Regions from separate parts of the Herbaspirillum sp. FG34 genome, predicted to be linked through region 1. Evidence: predicted binding sites of a transcription regulator. Region 1 holds the regulator's gene; each other region holds the start of a gene.
The links. The regulator FliA, encoded in region 1, starts transcription of late flagellar genes. The targets are predictions, from matches to a motif close to CTAAAGTTTNNNNNNNNNNNGCCGNTA.
Positions count from the first base shown of each region.

Region 2: a site for FliA is predicted at 6,091-6,117, ahead of ACODSZ_RS13800 (DUF5610 domain-containing protein). Genes of this name have one in related genera too.
Region 3: a site for FliA is predicted at 2,563-2,589, ahead of fliD (flagellar filament capping protein FliD). Genes of this name have one in related genera too.

Region 1 is NZ_JBMDJS010000004.1:322,755-330,063, forward strand. It holds gene flgE (flagellar hook protein FlgE) at 1-699, opposite strand, end outside; gene ACODSZ_RS07630 (flagellar hook assembly protein FlgD) at 739-1,464, opposite strand; gene flgC (flagellar basal body rod protein FlgC) at 1,479-1,883, opposite strand; gene flgB (flagellar basal body rod protein FlgB) at 1,890-2,318, opposite strand; gene flgA (flagellar basal body P-ring formation chaperone FlgA) at 2,547-3,320, shown strand; gene flgM (flagellar biosynthesis anti-sigma factor FlgM) at 3,534-3,854, shown strand; gene ACODSZ_RS07655 (flagella synthesis protein FlgN) at 3,886-4,344, shown strand; gene ACODSZ_RS07660 (RNA polymerase sigma factor FliA) at 4,465-5,202, opposite strand; gene ACODSZ_RS07665 (MinD/ParA family ATP-binding protein) at 5,208-6,011, opposite strand; gene flhF (flagellar biosynthesis GTPase FlhF) at 6,046-7,309, opposite strand, start outside.
Region 2 is NZ_JBMDJS010000010.1:36,987-44,295, reverse strand. It holds gene ACODSZ_RS13820 (hypothetical protein) at 1-576, shown strand, start outside; gene ACODSZ_RS13815 (type IV pilus secretin PilQ) at 573-2,612, shown strand; gene aroKB (bifunctional shikimate kinase/3-dehydroquinate synthase AroKB) at 2,812-4,611, shown strand; gene ACODSZ_RS13805 (deoxyguanosinetriphosphate triphosphohydrolase) at 4,614-5,765, shown strand; gene ACODSZ_RS13800 (DUF5610 domain-containing protein) at 6,216-6,971, shown strand; gene ACODSZ_RS13795 (hypothetical protein) at 7,033-7,309, opposite strand, start outside.
Region 3 is NZ_JBMDJS010000007.1:23,267-30,575, forward strand. It holds gene ACODSZ_RS10780 (GNAT family N-acetyltransferase) at 1-157, shown strand, start outside; gene ACODSZ_RS10785 (aspartate aminotransferase family protein) at 337-1,713, shown strand; gene ACODSZ_RS10790 (Lrp/AsnC family transcriptional regulator) at 1,857-2,351, shown strand; gene fliD (flagellar filament capping protein FliD) at 2,660-4,681, shown strand; gene ACODSZ_RS10800 (hypothetical protein) at 4,681-5,103, shown strand; gene ACODSZ_RS10805 (MaoC family dehydratase) at 5,187-5,642, shown strand; gene maiA (maleylacetoacetate isomerase) at 5,647-6,294, opposite strand; gene fahA (fumarylacetoacetase) at 6,326-7,309, opposite strand, start outside.

The DNA of each region.
Region 1 (7,309 bases):
CACCAGGGTCTTGTCACCCACCTTGGCGTAGACGTCCCAGCTGGTGGTGGGCGGCGTCACGGTGGTGTCCGGGTCGTGCTTGACGTAGTAGGTCTGGACGCTGTACGGATTACCCAGGCTGTCGTAGATGGTCACGCCCGTGGAATTGTTGTAGGTCGTCGGATCGGCCGCATTGAACGGCGTGGTGGTCGGCGTATCGAGGCGCGAATCCAGGTTCACCTTGGTGGTGATGGAAGTCGTCGTGGTGGCCGGAATGGCCGAGGTATCGATCTGCAGCGCAACCGGGTCCCCTCCCGAGGTACCGGCCGCCCAGCCCATCAGGTAAGCGCCGTTCATGCTGGGATTGACGATGTAGCCATTCTTGTCCAGCTGGAACTGGCCGTTGCGGCCGTACATCGGCGACAGGTCGGTCAGCGAGGGAGCCACCTGGAAGAAGCCGTCGCCATTGATGGCGATATCCAGCGGATTGTTGGACGAACTGATGTTGCCCTGGGTGAACTGTTGTGCCACGTTGGCGACGGTCACGCCGATGCCCACCGGCGAATTGCCGGAACGGTTCATCGAATTGGCATACATATCGGCAAACTGCGTCTGCGACTGCTTGAAACCCACCGTGCTGGCGTTGGCCACGTTATTACCGATGACGTCCAGGCTCTTGGCTGCGCCGTTCAGTCCGCTCAGACCTTGTTGAAAACTCATGAGATATCCCCTTGTTCCGAATGTTGTCGGTAATGACGATTAAAGAATTTGCACGACGTCGGTCGGCTTGATGGTGCCGATGTTGGAGACGTTGAGCTTGACGCCGTCCGACGCAGTCGAGACGCTTGATACGGTGCCGAAGGACAAGGTCGAGGCACTCACCGCCGTACCGTTGTTGGAGGCGCTGACCGTGAAGGTGTAGTTGCCATCGGCCACCTTGCCGCCGGTGTTGTTGGTGCCATCCCAGATCACCGGCACCACGCCGGCCGCCTGGGTACCGAGATCGGTGGTATGCACCACGGCGCCGGTGGAATCCTTGATGGTCACCACCACCGAGGAAGCGGTACCGGAGAGGTTCACGCCGAAGACGGCCTTCTGGCTGGTGACATCATTGCCGCTGCTGTCCTTGGTGGTATCGGAGGTCAGCTGGATGCTGTTGCCCGGGGCCAGCACGCTGTGACCGATCATGTTGGCCGTGGACAGTGCCTGCGAGGAATTGAGATTGCCCATCAGCGTGGACAGCGAGTTGTTCAACTGGCTGATACCCGAGACGGTCGAGAGCTGCGCCATCTGGGTGGTGAGCTGCGAGTTGTCCATCGGGTTGCTGGGATCCTGGTTCTTCATCTGCGCGATCAGCAGCGTCAGGAAGCGATTCTGGATCGCGTCCGGGCTGTTGTCGTCCAGACTGGAAGAGCTGGTGGTGGTGGACGAGCTGCTGCTCGTACCATTCATTGCGGTGAGCAGGTCACTGGAGACGATTGCCATGATTCAGGTCCTGGTTATTGGCCGATGGTAAGGGTCTTGACGAGCATGGCCTTGGCCGTGTTCATCGTTTCCACATTGGTCTGGTAAGAGCGCGAAGCCGAGATCATGTTGACCATTTCCTCGACCGGATTGACGTTGGGCATGGCCACGTAGCCATTGCCATCGGCCATGGGATGCTTGGGGTCATAGACCAGCTTGGGCGGGGCCTGGTCCTCGACCACGGCCGCGACCTTCACGCCGCTGTCCTTGACCCCGCCCACGGGAATGGCTTCGAACACCACCTGCTTGGCCTTGTAGGGCGTTCCGTCGGGGCTGGTGGCACTGTCGGCGTTGGCGATGTTGCTGGCCGTGGCATTGAGCCGCTGGGCCTGGGCGCTCATGGCCGAGCCGGCCACGTTGAAGATGTTGGAAAGAGACATGGTTTATCAACCCGGTTGGATGGCGTTCAACATGGCCTTGATCTGGCCGTTCACGGCAGTGACGCCGGCTTCGTAGCGAAGGCCGTTGTCGACGAATTCATTGCGTTCCACGTCCAGATCGACCGTGTTGCCGTCCACGCTGCCCTGGGCCGGCGTACGGTACTGCAAGGGCGAACCGCCGATGCTGCCCGGGCCATTGTCGGGCGCGGTACCGGCCACGTGGGCCGCGGCAGTGCGCTCCAGCTGCAGGGGCGGCAGGGTGGTGCTCTTGCTATCCAGCGCATTCTTGAGCGCATCGGCAAAGTTGACGTCACGCGCCTTGTAGTTGGGCGTGTCCGCATTGGCGATGTTGGACGCCAGCACTTGCTGGCGCTGGGCCCGCAGGTTCAGCGCCATCTCGTTGAAACGGAAAAAATCGTCGAGCTTAGAGACCATCGGGTCCTCCGGAAATACCGTCGCTGCGCCGCTCTCGCCTGCCCTTGCCTGGCCGCTTGCGGACTGCGCCGATGATGGAATTACGTAGGCTTGATCATACGTTCGGTCCCCGGACTCTAAGGGGCGATAAAGAGAGAAAAGCCTCCCCTGTTTGCGCTTTTGACCTCGCGCGCGCGAAGTAACATCACTGCCAAGATTCGCCTACGCCCTGCCGGCAAGTTGCACAACATGAAACACCTGAACCACCCCTTGCGCGCCCTGCGCCGCACCTTCGCCGCCCTGGCCCTGCTGGCAGCCGGCCTGGCGACGCTTGCGCCCGCACACGCCCAGATCAGCGCCAACGGCGCCAGCACGGCCAATACTCCCAATACGCCGCAAAAGCAGGACTTATCAGCCTTGCAACAAGTGGCAGAAGAATTCCTGAAAGGCCAGACCTCGGGCCTGCCCGGCAGCGTCACGGTCACCATCGACCCGGTCGATACACGCCTCACACTGGCGGCCTGCCTCGAACCGCAAGCCTTCATGCCCAATGGCGGCCGCCTGTTCGGCCGCACCACGGTCGGCGTCAAGTGCGTGGCGCCCTCCCCTTGGACCATTTACCTGCGCGCCAACGTCCAGGTGATCTCGGATTACCTGGTCGCCGCCGTACCGCTGGCCCAGGGCCAGACCATCAGCGCCAGTGACGTCACCCGCATCCACGGTGACATGTCGACCCTGCCCAGCGGGGTCGTCACCGAAGAATCGCAAGTGGTCGGCCGGGTGGCCAACATGTCTCTGCGCGCCGGCACGCCCCTGCGCCTGGATGCCATCCGCAACCAGCGCGTAGTGCAGCAGGGCCAGGCGGTGCGTGTGGTTTCGACGGGACCGGGTTTCCAGATCTCCACCGAAGCACGCGCCCTGACCAATGCCAACGAAGGCCAGATGGCCCAGGCCCGCACGGCAACCGGCCAGGTCGTCAGCGGCATTGCCAAGGCCGGCGGGATCCTGGAAATCAATTATTGAGCCGGCCAGGCCGGTTTCTTTATTGATATGAAGCAATTTCCCGGAGAGCAACGCCCAGGCGGAACGCAGCGGATCGCCCTGGCAGGAATGTGAAGAAAAGTACCCGAAATGCGCTGATTTCAGGTGCGGGAATGTTAAAGTTTGCCCAGAACTGGTCGATAATCCATACGACAGGCGGGTGCGCTGCGCCCCCACCCTACAAGGAATACTGCCGTGAACGTTAACGACGCCCTCAAATCCGCTGCCCTCAACACCGAGCAGACGCAGACGCAAGCCCGCACCACCGCCCAGGGCGGCGCTGCCGCCGGCAACGGCGCGGCTGCCACCGCCGCCACCTCGGACAGCGTGCGCCTGTCCAGCACCTACCAGGCGCTGGAAACCAAGGGCGACAGCAAGAGCAGCAGCTTTGACGCCAAGAAAGTGGCCGAGATCAAGGCCGCCATTGCCAATGGCACCTTCCAGATCGATCCCGAGAAGGTCGCCAATGGCCTGATCGATACCGTCAAGACCCTCATCAGCGCCCGCCCGGCCTGATCACCTTTCGTTTTTGCAGAGGATCTTTCGCATGAATCCGGCCAGCAAACTGTCCCAGGAACACGCTGCCATGTCGCGCCTGGTGGAAAAACTGACCCAGGAACAGGCTCTGCTGGCCGAAGCCACTGCGGAAGGGCTGACCGACATCATTTCCGAAAAAGCTGCCATCGTTGCTGAAATGTCCACCCTGGCTGGCAACCGTCATGCCTTGCTGGGTACGCTGGGCTACAGCGCAGATGAAGCCGGCATGCAGAAGTGGATGAATGAACAGGCCAGCGAGGCCGACCGCGATCTCTGGGCCGGCCTCTTCGAACTGGCCCAGGATGCCAAGGAACTGAACCGCGTCAATGGCCTGCTGATCGGCAAGAAGCTCTCCATCAACCAGAGCGCACTCACGATTCTGCAAGGCAAGACCGGCACTGGCAATTTCTATGGCCCCGACGGTCAGAACAGCATCAAATCCTCGGGCCGTCGACTGGGTGTGGTGTAACGCTTCCCGCTCAGGCGCGGTGACCAGCAAAAAGCCCGGCATGGCCGGGCTTTGTCGTTAACGTGTCTGCAAATGTGGCATCGGCAAATACGGCATGCTGCTCATTGTCGTACTGCGGACTCAGGCCACCCCGCTCCAGGAATGCTCGCGCAGATAGGTACGCATGCGCGAAATCGCCTGGCTGTGCAGCTGGCATACGCGCGATTCGGAGACACCCATGACCGCACCGATTTCCTTGAGGTTCATTTCCTGCTCGTAGTACAGCGCCATGAGGAGCTGCTCACGCTCGGGCAGGGCCTTGATGGAATCCACCACTGCTTCACGGAAACCGCCGTTGATCAGGCTCTGCAGCGGATCATCCTCACCCTCGCCGGTCTGATAGCGGTCCAGGAAGTGCTCATGACCGCCCTCGTCGTCGTGAAAGTCCTCGTAATAAATCAGTTGATGGCCACCACAGTCGGTCAGCAGGGCCTGGTAATCGCTCAGACTGATCTTCATGTGCTGCGCCACTTCCGCCTCCTGCGGCTGGCGGCCCAGTTGCTGCAGCAGGGTCTGCATGGCCTCTTCCACCTTGCGCGCATTCTGGCGGATGCTGCGCGGCAGCCAGTCGCTGCTGCGCAGTTCGTCGAGCATGGCGCCACGGATACGCTGCACGGCATAGGTCTCAAACTGCGCGCCATGGGTTTCCTCATAGCGGTTGACGGCGTCGAGCAGGCCCATCATGCCGGCCTGGATCAGGTCGTCCACCTCTACGCTGGGGGGCAGCTTGGCCTTGAGCTGATGCGCCAGCTTCCTGACCAGCGGCGCATGCTGCTCCAGCACGTCGTTCTTGCCCTTTTTTCCCTTGACGTTATACATGCACGTCACACTCCCAGGCTGGCACCGTCGGTGGCCATGCGGTAGCTGCTGCCGGTCGCGTCCGGGGTCGCCGTAAAGCGCTTGGAGAGGCGCTGGAACGCCAGCGCCGCCCCGGCGAAGGGAAACACGTCCATCACTGCCCGGCCCTGCCCGGTGGCCCGGCGGATATGGTCATCGGCCGGAATCGACCCCATGAAATTCAATTGCGCCGCCAGGTAGCGGCTGGCAGCCTGGGCCATGTTGGCATAGACGGTGCGGGCTTCGGCTTCGGTGGCATCGTTGACGATGAGACTGAAGGGACGGCGACCGATACGGTCGCTCAGGCTCTTCAGGAGCACATAGGCCGATTTGATCGACGAGGCCGTGGTCGACACCTGAATCACGATCTCACCCATTTCCATGGTCGGCACCGGCAGCGACAGGTCGCGCGCCAGCACGCCATTGACCAGGGTGATCTCGGCCTGGCCGATCAGGCTGTCGAAGATCTCGGCCAGCCGTCCTGCGTGCGGGTCGGTGGCCGAAGGAACGCTGCGGCGGGCGATGCGCGCCATCGAAAATCCTTCCGGCAGCAGACGAGTAGCCTCGATCAAGGGACGCTCCATGCGCGCCACCTCCTGCAGCGTGGCCACGTCATGGCGCAAGCCGATGCGCGTCAACAGTCCGGTACTGGCCACGTCGCCATCCACGACCAGCACACTGTGCTTGGCCTGGGACAGCGAGGCCGCCAGGTTGATGAGCATGGCGCTCTTCTCTTCCTCGCCGAGGACGGAGAAGAAGGTAAACAGTCGCGGCACCGGCCTTTCCAGCATCCGGCGCAGTCCTGCTGCCTGGTCGATGTCGTAACTAGCCAAAGCTCACCTCGCGCAGGCCCTTGTCATTCATCGACATCGCGGTCGGCCCGATCACGCCCGGCAACTCGCCCTCCTGGAACTCGAAGGGCGCGGTTTCGCGCTTCTGCTTGAAGGCGCGGTCGGCCAGATACAGCTTGTTGGCCACGTGCAGGTCTTCCGGCACGCGCTGGCCATTGGCCACGTAATGCAGGTTGAGCTTGTGGCGGATCACCACATCGAGCACATTGCCGATGGTGGCGGCTTCATCGAGTTTGGTGATGATGCAGCCGGCCAGACCGGAGCTGGAATAGGCATGCACTACTTCGTTCAGGGTCCCGCCGGTGGCGGTGGCGTTCAGGCACAGCAGGCGCTTGATGTCCACGCCGGCACCGGCCAGCATGGCGTCCTGCTCGGCCACCATCTGATCGCGCTGGCCCACGCCGGCGGTGTCGATCAGCACGGTGTGCTTGCCTTTCAACTCTTCCAGAGCGATGCGCAGGTCGGTCTCATCCTTGACCGAGTGGACCATCACGCCCAGGATCTTGCCGTAGATGCGCAGTTGTTCGTAACCGCCGATGCGGTAGCCGTCGGTGGTGATCAGGGCCAGCTTGCCGGAGCCGTGGCGCATCACGCAGCGCGCCGCCAGCTTGGCGGTGGTGGTGGTCTTGCCCACGCCGGTGGGGCCGACCAGGGCGAAGACGCCGCCGTTTTCGAGCAGCTCGTTTTCGTTGGCCAGGGTGTTGAGATTGCGTGCCAGCACCGACTTGACCCAGAACATGATGTCCTGCGACTTCGAGTTGGCGGGCAGGTTTTCGGTAATCAGACGCGACAGGCTGGCCGAAAAACCGGCCGCCAGCATTTCCTTGAGGACCACACCCTTGAGCGGGTCGCGCTTCTGCGTGCCGCCCCAGGAAATCTCGGCCAACTGGGTTTCCAGTACACCGCGCATGGAGCGGATTTCACTCATGACCTCGGACAGGATTTCATCATAGTCCTTGCCATCGAATTCGGGCAGCGCCGAGCGCGGGCGCATATCCTGCTCGCCGGACTCCTGCGCCTGCTGCGCCGAGGTCGCTGCCCGGCCGCCAGCGGCCTGCTCGGCGCGGCGGCTGCGCCAGACGCGGGCGTCGCTGGCCGATGCAGGTTCTGCCGCGCGCGCCGGGGTACGCGCCTGGGCGGGCTGATCCAGTAGTGGCGCGTTCTCGGGGCGTGCTGCGCGAGTGGGCTGCTGCGCCACCGGGGAGGACAGCAGGGCCGGACGCCGCGGCTGCTGGGCG
Region 2 (7,309 bases), on a different contig from region 1:
ACGCGGGCCTGGATTGCGCAGCTGCAGGCGCGGCCCGCGTCCCCCCTGCCCCTTCCGGCTGCTGCCGGACTGTCCGGACCGGCGACGGATGAAGCACAGCCTGCCGAGCATGCGGACTTGCCCGATCCCTTTGCGCTGAGGGAAGCCCCACCGGCCAGCCCGCACCGGCAGACCTTCTCCCATGTTGACGCCCGCGACGATGAAGATGAGGAGCAACACAGCGGGCACCAGGCCGCGGCCGGCACCGCCACTCCACCCGTCCCGACGCCGACACCCGAGCTGCGACTGCTGGGCACGCTGCGGCGCGACCAGCAATGGATCGCCATCGTCGAACTGCAGGGGAGCACCCGGCAGTTGCAAACCGGCGACGAGCTGCCCGGCAGCCTGGGCCGGGTGCTGGCGGTGCGTGAAGAGGAAATCGATATGGGCCGGGAAGACGGTGCCCGCCAGACCATGACCATGGCCAGCCTGCCGACGGCCAGTGCGCCAACGATGGCGGCGACGCGCCTGGCCCCGACCCGCGCGCCGATGCGCAGCGTCCGGCGCCGCCTGATCCGACCCGGAGTATCCCCATGAAGATGATCCTGCTCCTGCTCGCCCTGCTGGTGAGCCAGCTTGCGAGCGCAGAGAACCGACTGCTGTCCCTGCACCTGCATCCGGGTGCCGACGGCACGATGCTGGAACTGCGGCTGCAGGCACCGATGGACCCGGCACAAATCGGGACCTTCCATCTGATCAATCCACCACAACTGGTGCTGGACCTGCCACGGACCAGCGCCGTCGACACGCTTGCCCGCACTCTGGCCGGCAGCGGTCTGGTCAGGCGCATCCAGCTCGCCGCCGATGATGAGCGGCTGCGCCTTCAGGTTTCGCTCAAGCAGGCCGTCACCTATCAACTGCGCGCCGATGGGGATCGTCTGATGGTGGAACTGGCGCAGCGTCCTGCGGCGGACCCGGTCGCGCTGCAATCGATTGAGCTGCGCCGTGGCCCACTGGGCGAGGCGCGTATGACAGTGGAACTGGGCGGCAACGAACACACCGTGCAGGTACGCCAGCTGGGCTCACGCCTGATCGTCGACATCGCCGGAGCCAAGGTACCGCTGGCCTTGCGGCGGCAGGTGGAGACCGGCCAGTTGGGTACGCCGGTCCAGCAATACCGGGTACTTGGCCATCAGGACGGCGCCCGCCTGGTGCTGGAGATGCAGGGCGCGTGGCGCTACCAGGCTTACCAGACCCGGCGGCAGCTGATGATCGATGTCCTGCCGGTCAGTCCGGGCGCTGGCGGCAGGAGCGCGGAGACGGGCTTGCAGGAGGGCAAGACCTATGGCGGGCAGCGGCTCTCGTTGAACTTCCAGAACATTGACGTGCGCACCGCCCTGCAAGTGCTGGCCGAGCAGGGCGGTGTGAACATCATGGCCAGTGACACGGTCACGGGACAGTTGAGCCTGCGCCTCAAGGATCTGCCCTGGGACCAGGTGCTGGATCTGATCCTGCAGGCCAGAGGGCTGGAAATGCGACGCCACGGCGAGGTCCTCTGGGTTGCGCCACGCGACGAGATGCTCGCGCGCGAACGCCTGGAGCTGGAGCAGAAGGCCAGCATCGCCGACCTCGAACCACTGCACGCCGAAAGCTTCCAGCTCAATTACCAGCGCGCCGATACCTTGCGCAAGGCGCTGGGCATCGGCGAAGACGGCAGCACCCAAGCCAATCGCCGCAACGCCCTGCTCTCGCGACGGGGCAGCGCCATGATCGACGGCCATACCAACCAGTTGCTGGTCACCGATACCCTGGCCGTGCTGGCCAACGTACGCAAGCTGATCGAGCGCATCGACGTGGCCTCCCGCCAGGTCCTGATCGAAGCCCGCATCGTGGAAGCCGATGACAGTTTCTCGCGCAACCTGGGCGTCAAGCTCGGGCTGGCCGCTACCACTCGTGGGGCCGCCGTGGGCAATGGCTACGCCGCCATCGGCGAGCGCAGCGGCCAGACACCCGCCACACCTGATCTGTACCTGCGCGAACCGGCCCTGAACTTGCCGGCCGATGGACTCAGCGGTGCCGCCCCCGGCAGCTTCGCCTTCACCCTCTTCAATGCCGCCGCGCAGCGCTTTCTCAACATCGAATTGTCGGCGCTGGAGGCCGAAGGCCGCGGCAAGATCGTCTCCAGCCCGCGCCTGGTCACCGCCGACCAGCAGGCCGCGCTGATCGAACAGGGCGAAGAAATTCCCTACCAGCAAGCCGCCGGTAACGGCAGCACCGCCACCGCCTTCAAGAAAGCCAACCTGAAGCTGGAGGTCACCCCCCAGATCACGCCGGATGGCAACGTCATCCTCGATGTGGACGTCAACAAGGACAGCCGGGGCAGCGTCACGCCCGGCGGACTGGCCATCAACACCAAGCACATCAAGACCAAGGTCCAGGTGGAGGATGGCGGCACGGTCGTCATCGGCGGCATCTATACCCAGACCGACAATGACCATGAGACGCGGGTGCCGCTGCTGGGCGACATCCCGGTGCTGGGGGCGCTGTTTCGCAGCCAGAGCAAGGTGCGGGACAAGACTGAACTGCTGATCTTCCTGACCCCACGCATCGTCGCCGCGCCGCGCCCGTATTGAGCCGCAAGGCCCTGACCACGGGATTTTTCCCCGGTGGCGGGGCAAAGAACGGTAAAATCGCTGTTCCAGGCCCGTGGCGCCGGGCGCGAGCCCGCCAGCAGCGGGCAACACAGCCGTCCACCGGGCGGCAGGCGACCGTGCCGGCAGACGTGCGGCGCCATGACATTGGCCAGTAGCGCAAAGCGCAGAATTCTTAGATATGACGGGAAGCATCTTCCTTGTCGGCCTGATGGGAGCCGGCAAGACCACCATAGGCCGGGCCCTGGCCAAAAAGCTGAACAAGCGTTTCGTCGATTCGGACCACGAGATCGAAGCGCGGACCGGCGCCACCATCCCGGTGATCTTCGAGATCGAGGGCGAGGAGAACTTCCGTCGCCGCGAAGCCGAGGTCATCCGCGAGCTCGCAGCCCAGCCCGACATCGTGCTGGCCACGGGCGGCGGTGCGATCCTGCGTGCCGAGAATCGCGAGAATCTCAAGAAAGGCGGCACCGTCGTCTACCTGCGTGCCAGCATCAACCAGATCCTGCAACGCACCGGGCGCGACAAGAACCGTCCGCTGCTGCAAACCGCCGACCCGCGCCGCAAGCTCGAAGAGCTTTCGCGCCAGCGCGATCCGCTGTATCGCGAAGTGGCCGACTTCGTGGTCGAGACCAACCGGCCCAATGTGCAGTTCCTGGTACAGACCATCATCAGCCACCTGGAACTCTCGCCCAAGGAAGGTGCCTGGCAAGCGGTACCGGCACCTGAGGAAACCATCGTCCTGGAAACCGCCAGCGCAGTCCTGACCCAGGCTGCCGATGGCACCACCACGCTCTCGCGCAGTCATTCCACCCAGATCCTTCATGGCGCTGTCAGCGCCGAACCCAGCCTTCGCAGCATGAACCAGCACATCGCCTCCGCCGCCACCACGATCGCCTCCCTGACCCTCAACGTCGACCTGGGCGAGCGCAGCTATCCCATCCACATCGGCCGCGGGCTGCTGGACGACCCCACCCTGCTGCCGCAATACGTCAAGGGCAAGCGCGTGGCCATCGTTACCAATGACAAGGTCGGCCCGCTCTACCTGGACAAGGTAGCGCAGGCCCTGCGCGCAGCCGGCAAGCAGGTCACCGAAATCGTGCTGCCCGATGGCGAAGAGGAGAAGAACTGGGCCAGCCTGATGAAGATCTTTGATCGTCTGCTGGCCGACAAGTGTGATCGCAAGACCACTCTGGTCGCGCTGGGTGGCGGCGTGATCGGCGACCTCACCGGCTTTGCCGCGGCCTCCTACATGCGCGGCGTGCCCTTCGTGCAAGTGCCCACGACCTTGCTCTCGCAGGTGGATTCGTCGGTCGGCGGCAAGACCGGCATCAATCATCCGCTGGGCAAGAACATGATCGGGGCCTTCTACCAGCCGCAGGCCGTCATCGCCGATACCGCCACCCTGCACACCCTGCCTCCGCGCGAGCTGGCGGCCGGCATTGCCGAAGTCATCAAGCACGGCGCCATCATCGATGCGCCCTTCTTCGACTGGATCGAAACCAATATGGCGCGCCTGGTCTCCAAGGATGACGCCGCCCTGGCCTATGCCATCCAGCGCTCCTGCGAGATCAAGGCCGAGGTGGTGCGCCAGGACGAGCGCGAAGGTGGCCTGCGCGCCATCCTCAACTTCGGCCACACCTTCGGCCACGCCATCGAGAATGGCCTTGGTTATGGTCAATGGCTGCATGGTGAAGCGGTGGGCTGTGGCATGGTGATGGCGGCGGACCTGTCGCAGCGCCTGGGCTACATCGATGCCGCCACGTGCGAACGCATCCGAGCCGTGACCGCCGCCGCCGGCCTGCCCACCGTGGCTCCCGACCTGGGCACGGAACGCTGGCTGGACCTCATGGAAGTGGACAAGAAGAATGAAGGTGGCGCGATCAAGTTCATCCTGATCAAGCCGCTGGGCAGTCCTCTGATTACCAACGCGCCGCAGGAGTTGCTCTTGCAAACCCTGGCGGCCTGCACCGGAGCATGAACATGCACACTGAAGCGCCTGACCATCTCGCCCCCTATGCCGCCCACTCGGCAAGTTCGCGAGGTCGGCGCTACAGTGAAACCCCGCCCGGATCGCGCAGCGAGTTCCAGCGCGACCGTGACCGCATCGTCCACTCCACCGCCTTCCGCCGTCTCGAATACAAGACGCAGGTCTTCGTCAATCATGAGGGCGACCTGTTCCGTACGCGCCTGACCCACAGCATCGAAGTCGCACAGATCGCCCGTTCGTGCGCGCGCAACCTGCAACTGAACGAAGACCTGGTGGAAGCCATCTCGCTGGCACACGACCTGGGCCACACTCCCTTCGGTCATGCCGGGCAGGACGAGCTGAACCACTGCATGAAGCATCACGGCGGCTTCGAGCACAACCTGCAGAGCCTGCGCGTGGTCGATGAACTGGAGCAGCACTACGCTGCCTTCGATGGCCTGAACCTCACCTTCGAGACGCGCGAGGGCATCCTCAAGCACTGCTCCCTGCACAATGCCCGGCAGCTGGGCGAGATCGGCGTGCGTTTCCTGGAAAAGAAACAGCCTTCGCTGGAAGCGCAACTGGCCAACCTGGCCGACGAGATCGCCTACAACAATCACGACATCGACGATGGCCTGCGTTCCGGACTGCTGACCATGGAACTGATGAGCGAAGTCGATTTCTTCGCGCGCCATCTGCGCGAGGTCGAACAGACCTACCCCGGCATCACTGGCCGTCGCGTCATTCATGAGACGGTGCGTCGCATGATCAATGCACTCATCATCGATCTGAACCAGACCTCGCGCAGCCGCATCGCCGAGATCGCACCCCGCGACATCGAAGATGTACGCAATGCACCGCAGTTGATCGCCTTCTCCGATGCCATGGCTGCCGAAGCCGCCATCCTGAAGAAATTCCTGCGCGAGAAGCTCTACCGCCATTACCAGGTCAACCGCATGACCGCCAAGGCACGCCGCATCATCGCCGAGATGTTCGACACCTTCATCGGCCAGCCCAACCTGCTGCCGCCGGATTATCAGGTCAAGGGCATCGTCGATGAAACCCAACGGCTGGACAAGCAGGCGCGCAAGGTGGCCGACTACATCGCGGGCATGACGGATCGCTATGCCATCCGCGAACATCGACGCCTGTTCGTGATGGAGTGAGGCGTGAGCGAGTGGGTGCAAAGCCCACGTTGAACGCAGTGTCTCGAGACGTTGCGTTTTCATTCAGCTCATCCGTGCGCGCTCATTGTCTTGCTGCCAGCACGATTTCATTACCTCACTGCAATTGAAATCCCGCTGCCAGCAACGTGCGCACATTTCGTTACATTTTTTCTTGATTGCCTGTGCCCATCGCAGGCCGCCCGACGGCACGCACGGTATCGCCGCAAATCCTTTTCCAGCAAGGCTCTTCGAAAGATTGCGCGAATGCAATGCAGACTTGTCAACGAACTGCCCCAGAAACTGAAGGATGTAAATTTCTGTCAACATCAAGTCCGCTTTGAACGGGCCGTTATGCAGCAATGGAGTGGATGCGCATGGTGCGCAGTTTCGCTTCCGTGGATCCGTCTCCCCCTTGATGCCCGGATCCCCTTTCTTTTTCAGGAGACCGTCATGGCAATCGGCAACACCACCGGCTTGGACACCAAGTCCCTGCTGCCCACCACCTCCGCTTCCCCCTCGTCGAGCTCTGCAGGGGGGTCTGGCAACGACCAACTGTCCGCGACCTCGGACGACAGCGCCAGCAGCGACAAGATCGCCCAGGCCAAGCAAGCCAACCTGCTCACCGTGAGTGGTGCCAAGGCCCAGTTCAACCTGTCCATCGTGCAATCATCGCTGGAGGTGTCGCTACAGACTCAGAACGATCCGCTGTCATTGGTCTACAAGACGGCCATCGAGAACATCAACGACATCCTGCGCCCGCAGCTGGGCGACAACGCAATCCAGACGGCGGCAACGCAAGACAATTCGCCCGAGGCTACGGCCGGGCGTATCGTTTCCTTCATCACCAACATGTTCGACCTCTTCAAGCAGAACAACCCGGACAAGGAAGACGCCAGCAACATCGATGACTACATGAATCTCATCTTCAAGGGCGTCGACCAGGGCTTCAAGGAAGCCCGCGGCATTCTCGATAGTCTCAACGTGCTGCAGGGTGACATCGCCGGCAACATCGACAAGACCTACGACCTGGTTCAAAAGGCGCTGGGCGACTTCATCAACAAGGTCAAGGGCGGCAAGCAGGAGGGTGAGGATGGCACCGGCAGCGATGGCAATGCGGATGGCCAGAGCGGCACGCTGGTGGCCAGCGAGACGACGGTGAGCATTTCCGTCTCGGTGAGCCAGACGCGGATCAGTACCAGCGCGTGATGCGATCCGGCGCCAAGCTGGACATCACCCTGCTGACGGTCGCCAACGGGCGGCCGTTTTTTTATCGGTCTTTGGAAAGGCCATCGAGCCATTCGACTGTCTCGTCAAAGCCGCTGTTCTGCGCATGGACGTTGACGGCCCTGAACAACAGACAGTGAAAGACCAGGGAGAGAATCTGGGCCGCGAAGAAGAACAACCATTTTCCGGGGCCACCGGAAAATTGGAATTCCGGCTCGAAGATGAGAAAGAGCTCAATCGCGCTGGCCACGGCCTGGATCACGCACAGTATCTTCATCACCACGGCGCCGATCCGGCTGGGATGGAGGTAATGAATCCAC
Region 3 (7,309 bases), on a different contig from region 1:
CCGCATCGACGTATTCGAATCGAGCGGCCTGCCGGCCTGGTTCGACAAGCTGGGCCTGACCTGCGTGGACCACGTCACGCGCATGTGCAAGGGTGAAGCGCCGGCGCGCGATGCGGGCATGCAGCTGTTTTCCATCGTCAATCAGGCGCTGGGCTGAGGTGGTCGTGCTGCTGCCGCAGAAAATGCCGCAGCGGCCCGCAAAACCCATGAAGATGCTTTTTCAGCCCCGCATCTTGCGCATCGGCTGCGAGGCCAGGGGCATAGGATAGAACACATGCCGGTTGTGCCGTTTGCCTGCACGGCCTTGTTCAACGCATCTTCAGCGAGTCCATCTCTATGCAAACTTCCGCCCTGGCCGCGCTTGACCGCAGCCACCTGATCCACCCTGTTGCCAGCTTCCGCGAACATGAAGAGCTGGGGCCCATCATCCTCAAGTCCGGCCAGGGTGCCTACCTGACCGACCACCAGGACAAGCAGTTGCTGGATGCCTTCTCGGGCCTGTGGTGCGTCAATACCGGCTATGGCCAGGAAAGCGTGATCCGCGCGGCCACCGAGCAGATGCAGCGCCTGCCGTATGCCACCGGCTATTTCCACTTCGCCTCGGAACCGGCCATCCTGCTGGCCAAGAAGCTGGTGGACATCAGCCCGGCATCGTTGAAGCACGTCTACTTCACGCTGGGCGGCTCGGACGCGGTAGATGCGGCCATTCGCTACATCACGCACTATCACAATTCCATCGGCAAGCCGGGCAAGAAGCATTTCATCTCGCTGCAACGCGGTTATCACGGCTCGTCTTCCGTGGGGGCGGGCCTGACGGCGCTGCCCAATTTCCATTTCAATTTCAACCTGCCGCTGCCGACCCAGCATTACCTGCCCTCGCCCTATCCCTACCGCAGCGAACTGCAGGGCGACGAAGCGATCATCGCGGCCTCGGTGCAATCGCTGCGCGACAAGGTCGCCGAACTGGGCGCGGACAATGTCGCCGCCTTCTTCTGCGAACCGATCCAGGGCTCGGGTGGCGTGGTGGTGCCGCCCAAGGGTTGGTTGAAGGCCATGCAGCTGGCCTGCAATGCACTGGACATTCTGTTCGTGGTGGACGAAGTCATTACCGGTTTCGGCCGCACCGGTCCGATGTTCGCCTGCCTGGATGAGGACGTGCAGCCCGACCTGATGACCATGGCCAAGGGCCTGACCGCGGGTTACGCGCCCATGGGTGCGGTGATGATGTCGGACCGCATCTACAACGGCATCGCCGATGGTGCCCCGATGAGCACCGTGGTCGGCCATGGCCAGACCTACTCGGCCCATCCGGTCAGTGCGGCGGTGGCGCTGGAGGTCCTGCGGCTGTATGAGGAAGGCGGCCTGCTGGAAAACGGCCGCCGTCTGGAACCGGTGTTTGCCGGTGGCCTGCGCGCGCTGCTGGATCATCCGCTGGTGGGCGATGCCCGCAGCCGGGGCCTGTTGGGTGCGCTGGAACTGGTGGCCGACAAGACGACCAAGGCGCGCTTCGCGCCGGAACTGAAGCTGCATGATCGCATCTTCCAGGTGGCCTATCGGCACGGGCTGGTGTTCCGCGCCTTTGGCGACAACATCCTCGGCTTCGCACCGGCGCTGTGCTATACCGAAGACGATTTTGCGCTGATGTTTGCGCGTCTGCGGGCCATCCTCGATGAAGTGCTGGCCCAAGCCGAGGTTCGCCAGGCCGTGCGCTGAAGCGGCCAATGCGAGTATCGCCTCCTGTCCGATGGGGAAATCACGGCGGGAGGGGTTAAAATGCCCTGCTACATCCTGCCGGACTTCGCTGCGTGACACACGCGCGCAAGACCGGCAGGCTGAGTCGAATAACCCGAGGCAACATGATGACTAACGGCGCGTTGAAACTGGACCGGATCGATCTGAGGATTTTGTGTCACCTGCAGCAAAATAGCCGCATTACCAATGTAATCCTGGCCGACGCCGTCGGCCTCTCCCCCAGCCCCTGCCTGATCCGCGTCAAGCGCCTGGAGAAGGCTGGCTACATCAGCGGCTATGGCGCCTATATCCGCCTGGAAAAGCTGGCCGACGTCCAGATCGTCTTCACCGAAGTGACGCTGTCGGACCATCGCCGCGAAGACTTCGCCAAGTTCGAAGCCACCATCCGCAATGTCGATGAGATCATCGAATGCCATCTGGTCAGCGGTGGCTATGACTACCTGCTCAAGTTCATGACCCGCAGCGTGGTGCACTACCAGAGCGTGATCGAGTCGCTGCTGGAACAGAACCTGCGCATCGAGAAGTATTTCAGCTACATCGTCATCAAGTCGCCGTTCATCAAGCACCACTACCCGCTGGAAAAGTTCATCCAGACCTGAGTCCGCTGGCGGGCCATCGCCCGTTGGCGGGCCGCGCGGCCCCTTCTGCGCAAGTTCCTTCACTTCGCCCCGCAAGCGCCGTCCCCGCGCGCCTGCCCCTGGCGGCTGCCTGAGCCGCCATCACGACAGGCCGCAACGGCCCGCTTGCAGCATCTCCATCGAATCTCCACAAAAACCCCCGGAAATCCCCACCATCGGTCAGCAAACTGCCCTTTACTTTTGTAAAGATGCGCCGTTAACCTTCGGGTGTGCTGACGGACCGTCAGTTTCTCAAATTACAAGAAAATCATCGTTATTCAGGGGTCAACATGGCAACTTCCACGGGGACGGTATCGACATCGGCCGGTCCGCTTGACGTCGCGACGCTGGTCAATCAGCTCATTGCGGTGGAGAGCAAATCCAGACTCACACCACTGAAGGCCAAGGAAAGCGGGTTCAATACGCTCATCTCCGCCTATGGTTCGCTCAAGAATGCGCTATCGAGCTACCAGAGTGCGTTGAAGCTCATGACGGCCGCCAGCTTCAGCGCCCAGAAGACTACCGTCTCCAACGCCGGCGCCGGCAGCAACCTGACCACCGATCCGTTCACGGCCGAGGCCAACAGCGACGATTCGACCAAGGTCCTGGCGCAGAAGCTCAAATCCGGCGGCTATGCCAGCGGCACCACCTTCAATGCCGGCGACTCCATCGCCATCAAGGTCGGCACCGGCTCGCCCCGCTTCATCACCTTGCAGGCCAATGCCACGCTGGCCGGGGTGCGTGACGCCATCAACGCCGCCAAGGCGGGCGTGTCGGCCTCCATCGTGACCGATGGCAGCGGCGCCCATCTGGTGCTGGAAGCCAATACCGGCGGCACGGCCAACACCATCAAGCTCACGGCCAACAATTCGCTGGCGGGGCTGAACTACGACCCGGCGGTCGCGGGCTCGGTCACCCAGATCCAGGCCCCGCGCGACGCCACCAAGGCCGCCGCCGGCAAGTACAGCATCGGCGTGAACCAGCTGGCGCAGGCGGTCAAGGTCAGTTCGGCCGGCATCGCACCGGGCACGACCTTCGACAATGGCGTGCTGGCCATCAAGACCGGCAACGGCTCGACCACCCTGATCCAGCCCAAGTCCAACACCTTGGCCGGCGTGCGCGACGCCATCAATGCCAGCGAGGCGGGCGTGAATGCGGCCATCGTCAGCGACGGCAGCAACGACCACCTGGTGCTGACCGCCAAGGACAGCGGTGCGGCCAACAGCCTGCGGGTGAGCGGCACGGGCAATTTCGCGGTGTTCAACTTCGACCCGAGCGGCACCGTCACCACCACCGGCGTGGCGACCAACCAGACCTATGGCACGGGCAGCCTGACGCTGCAGGTGGGCAGCACGTCCTTCACCATCACCCCGAGCGATCTCGACAACAGCGGCGCGATCGGACTGAACGACGTGATGAAGGCCATCAACGATGCCGGCACCGGGGTCACCGCCAGCATCAGCAATGACGGCAGCAAGGACCATCTGGTGCTGACCCCGGCCGGCAATGCGCCCATCAAGCTGGTCGGCAGCAATGACTACGCCGACCTGGCCGGCAGCAGCATGGGGCAGTTGGCCAAGGCGCAGGATGCCCGGCTGACCATCGATGGCGTGGCCGTGACCAGCACGACCAACAAGGTCAGCAATGCGATTTCGGGGGTGACGCTCAATCTGACCAAGCTCACCACCCCGGCCGACGACTTTTCGCTGTCCGTCACCAACGACACCAGCGGTCTGACCACGGCGGCCAACAGTTTCGTGAGCGCCTACAATACGCTGGCCAAGGCGGTCGCCAACCTCACCAGGCAGACCCCGTCCACCACCAAGGGCCAGGCCAGTACCGGCTCCCCGCTGGCAGCCGAGTCCTCGGTACTGAGCATGATGGCGCAGATCCGCAGCACCATGCTGGGTGCGCTGGGCGCGGACGGTCGCATGAATCTCTCGCAGGTGGGGATCTCGTTCCAGAAGGATGGCACGCTGGCGCTGGAGGCCAGCAAGCTGACGGCGGCGGGCAACAAGGATTTCGAGGCGGTCAGCAATCTCTTCAGCGGCGCCGGCGGCGTGGTACCCAAGCTGCAGAAGGTGATGGACAGCATCCTCGGCGACAGCGGCACGCTGGCCGCCAAGACCCGCGGGCTGCAGGACAGCCTCAAGATCGTGACCGACCAGCAGAGCGCCGCCAATACACGACTGCAGAACCTGAAGGACAACTACACCAACCAGTTCAACCGGCTCAATCTCACGCTGGCGACCATGCAGTCGCGGCAAAGCTATCTGACGCAGCAGCTGGCGAAGTTGTCCAAGTCGTCGTGATGAACAGGGTCGCGCCAGATGGCGTGGCCGGGGAAGCGGTGACACCCGTTTGCAGGGAGCGCGTCGCCGCTGCATCGAAGAAATCCCAAGTTGCTCCGCTTCATCCGAAGCCCAATGGATTCTGGCAACGCATGTTCGCGGCACGGCATGATGGAAGGCTATGGAACCCTCACCTGCGACGCGTCTTCCCGCATCTCGATGCGCACCGCTCAGTGGCACAACATCGCAAGGCCATCCATGATGCACTGGAAACGATCCGGCAATTGCGTAACCGCATCGCCCATCACGAACCGATATTCCATCGTGCGCTGGAGGCCGAGTATCGATTGATCGGCCAACTGATCGCGTGGCGTTCACCACAGACCTTCTGCCGGATGCACCAGCACCAGCAAATCACCACCTGGCTGGCCGCCCGTCCATAGATGGCGCGGTATCGTTATACTGGTTGTCTACCTCATGACGACAACAAGCACCTTGCAGCGTGCAAACCAGGAATGGAGACACAGTGACCACCCTCAACTACCTCGATGACTTCCAACCCGGCCAGGTATTGCGCTCGCCGGGCACGCTCACCGTGAGCGCCGAAGAGATCAAGCAGTTCGCCCGACAATACGATCCCCAACCCTTTCACCTCGACGAAGCGGCGGCGCAGCAGACTTTCTTCCGCGGCCTGGCCGCCAGCGGCTGGCATACCGCCGCGCTGACCATGCGCCTGCTGGTCGATACCCTGCACATCCAGGGCGGCATCATCGGTGCCGGCTTCGATGAATTCCGCTGGCCGCGTCCGACACGTCCGGGCGATGTGCTGCGTCTTGAAGCGGAAGTGCTCGGCATCAAGACCTCGCAATCCAAGCCGCAGCAGGGTTTCCTCAACCATCGTGTGACCACCTACAACCAGCACGACGAAGCCGTGCTCATCATGACCGGCAACCTGCTGGTACCGCGCCGCAGCCCGGGCTGAACGCTTACGCGGCGTCGGGCTGCCGTGCCGGATGCGCCTGCTCGAAAGCGGGCAGCGCATTGCAGGCAGCCTCGATGGCGCACAGCGTCGGGTACGGTGCCATGTCCACTTCGAAACGGCGTGCGTTGAAGATCTGCGGAATCAGGAAGCAATCGGCCATGGTCGGCGCATCCCCCACGCAGAAATGGCCGCGCGTGGTGTCGGCCGCCAGTTGCTGCTCCAGCGCCGTGAAACCAAGCTTGATCCAGTGCTGGATCCAGGCCGTCTTCTGCGCTTCATCCACTGCAAGCGTGTGCTTGAGATAACGCAGTACGCGTAGATTGTTCAGCGGATGAATCTCGCAGGCGATGGCCAGCGAAAGCTCACGGATGTGCGCGCGCGCAAAGGCGTCGCCAGGCAACAGCGATGGCGTGGGATAGCGCTCGTCCAGATACTCCAGCATCGCCATGGATTGCGTGAGCAAGCGGCCCTGGTCGGCCAGCACCGGAACCAGCGCATGCGGATTCAATTGCGTGAAGGCGGGCAGCAACTGCTCACCGCCCTGGTTCAACAGATGCACGGCCGCCGTCTCGTAGGCCACGCCCTTGAGATTGAGCGCGATGCGCACGCGATAGGAGGCCGAGCTGCGGAAATAGCTGTAGAGAGTCGTCATGCGCTTGCTTGCTCCAGAAAAGAAGATCGGATCATGCCAGGCTGCGCGCAGGCAGCACGGTCCCGGCCGCCTCGCCGAAACCGATGGTCGGCAGGCCATCGCGGCGCGCTACTGCGCGCAGGATGATGGTATCGCCATCTTCCAGGAAGACGCGCTTCTCGCCATTGGCCAGGGTCAGCGGCGACTTGCCGCCACTGCTCAGCTCCAGCAGCGAACCGGCCTGATCGGCTGCCGGTCCGGACAGGGTCCCCGAACCGAAGAAGTCGCCCGGACGCAGATTGCAGCCATTGACGGTATGGTGCGTGACCAGTTGCGCCACGGTCCAGTAGGCGTCCCGATAATTGCCCAGCGAAAGCCGCTGCGGCGCACTGCCGGCTTCACGCATGGCGGCGGTCTGGATCAGCACTTCCAGTTCGATATCGAAGGCGCCACTCTGGCGCAGGGTCGGTGCATCCAGATAGGGCAGCGGTTGTGGATCGTCCTCCGGACGCGTCCAGGCGCAACGGTAAGGTGCCAGTGCTTCCAGGGTCACGATCCAGGGCGAAATGGTGGAAGCAAAGCTCTTGGACAGGAAGGGGCCCAGCGGCTGGTATTCCCAGGCCTGCACATCGCGTGCGGACCAGTCGTTCAACAGGCACAGGCCGAACACCTTGTCCTCGGCCTGATCCATCGGCACCGGTTCGCCCAGGGCATTGCCGCCGCCAATGAAGATGCCCAGTTCCAGTTCATAGTCGAGCCGCTTGCAGGGACCAAAGCTGGGCAGCTCCGCATCGGGGGCCCTGGTCTGGCCCACCGGACGACGGAACTGCTGGCCGGAGACGGCGATGGACGAAGCCCGACCGTGATAGCCGATCGGCACCCACTTGTAGTTGGGCAGCAGCGGATTGTCCGGACGGAACAGCTTGCCGACCGTGGTCGCGTGATGGATGGAGGTATAGAAGTCGGTGTAGTCACCGATCACGGCGGGGACGTCAAACTCGGACTGCGCCTGGGGCACCAGGCAGGCAGCCAGTTC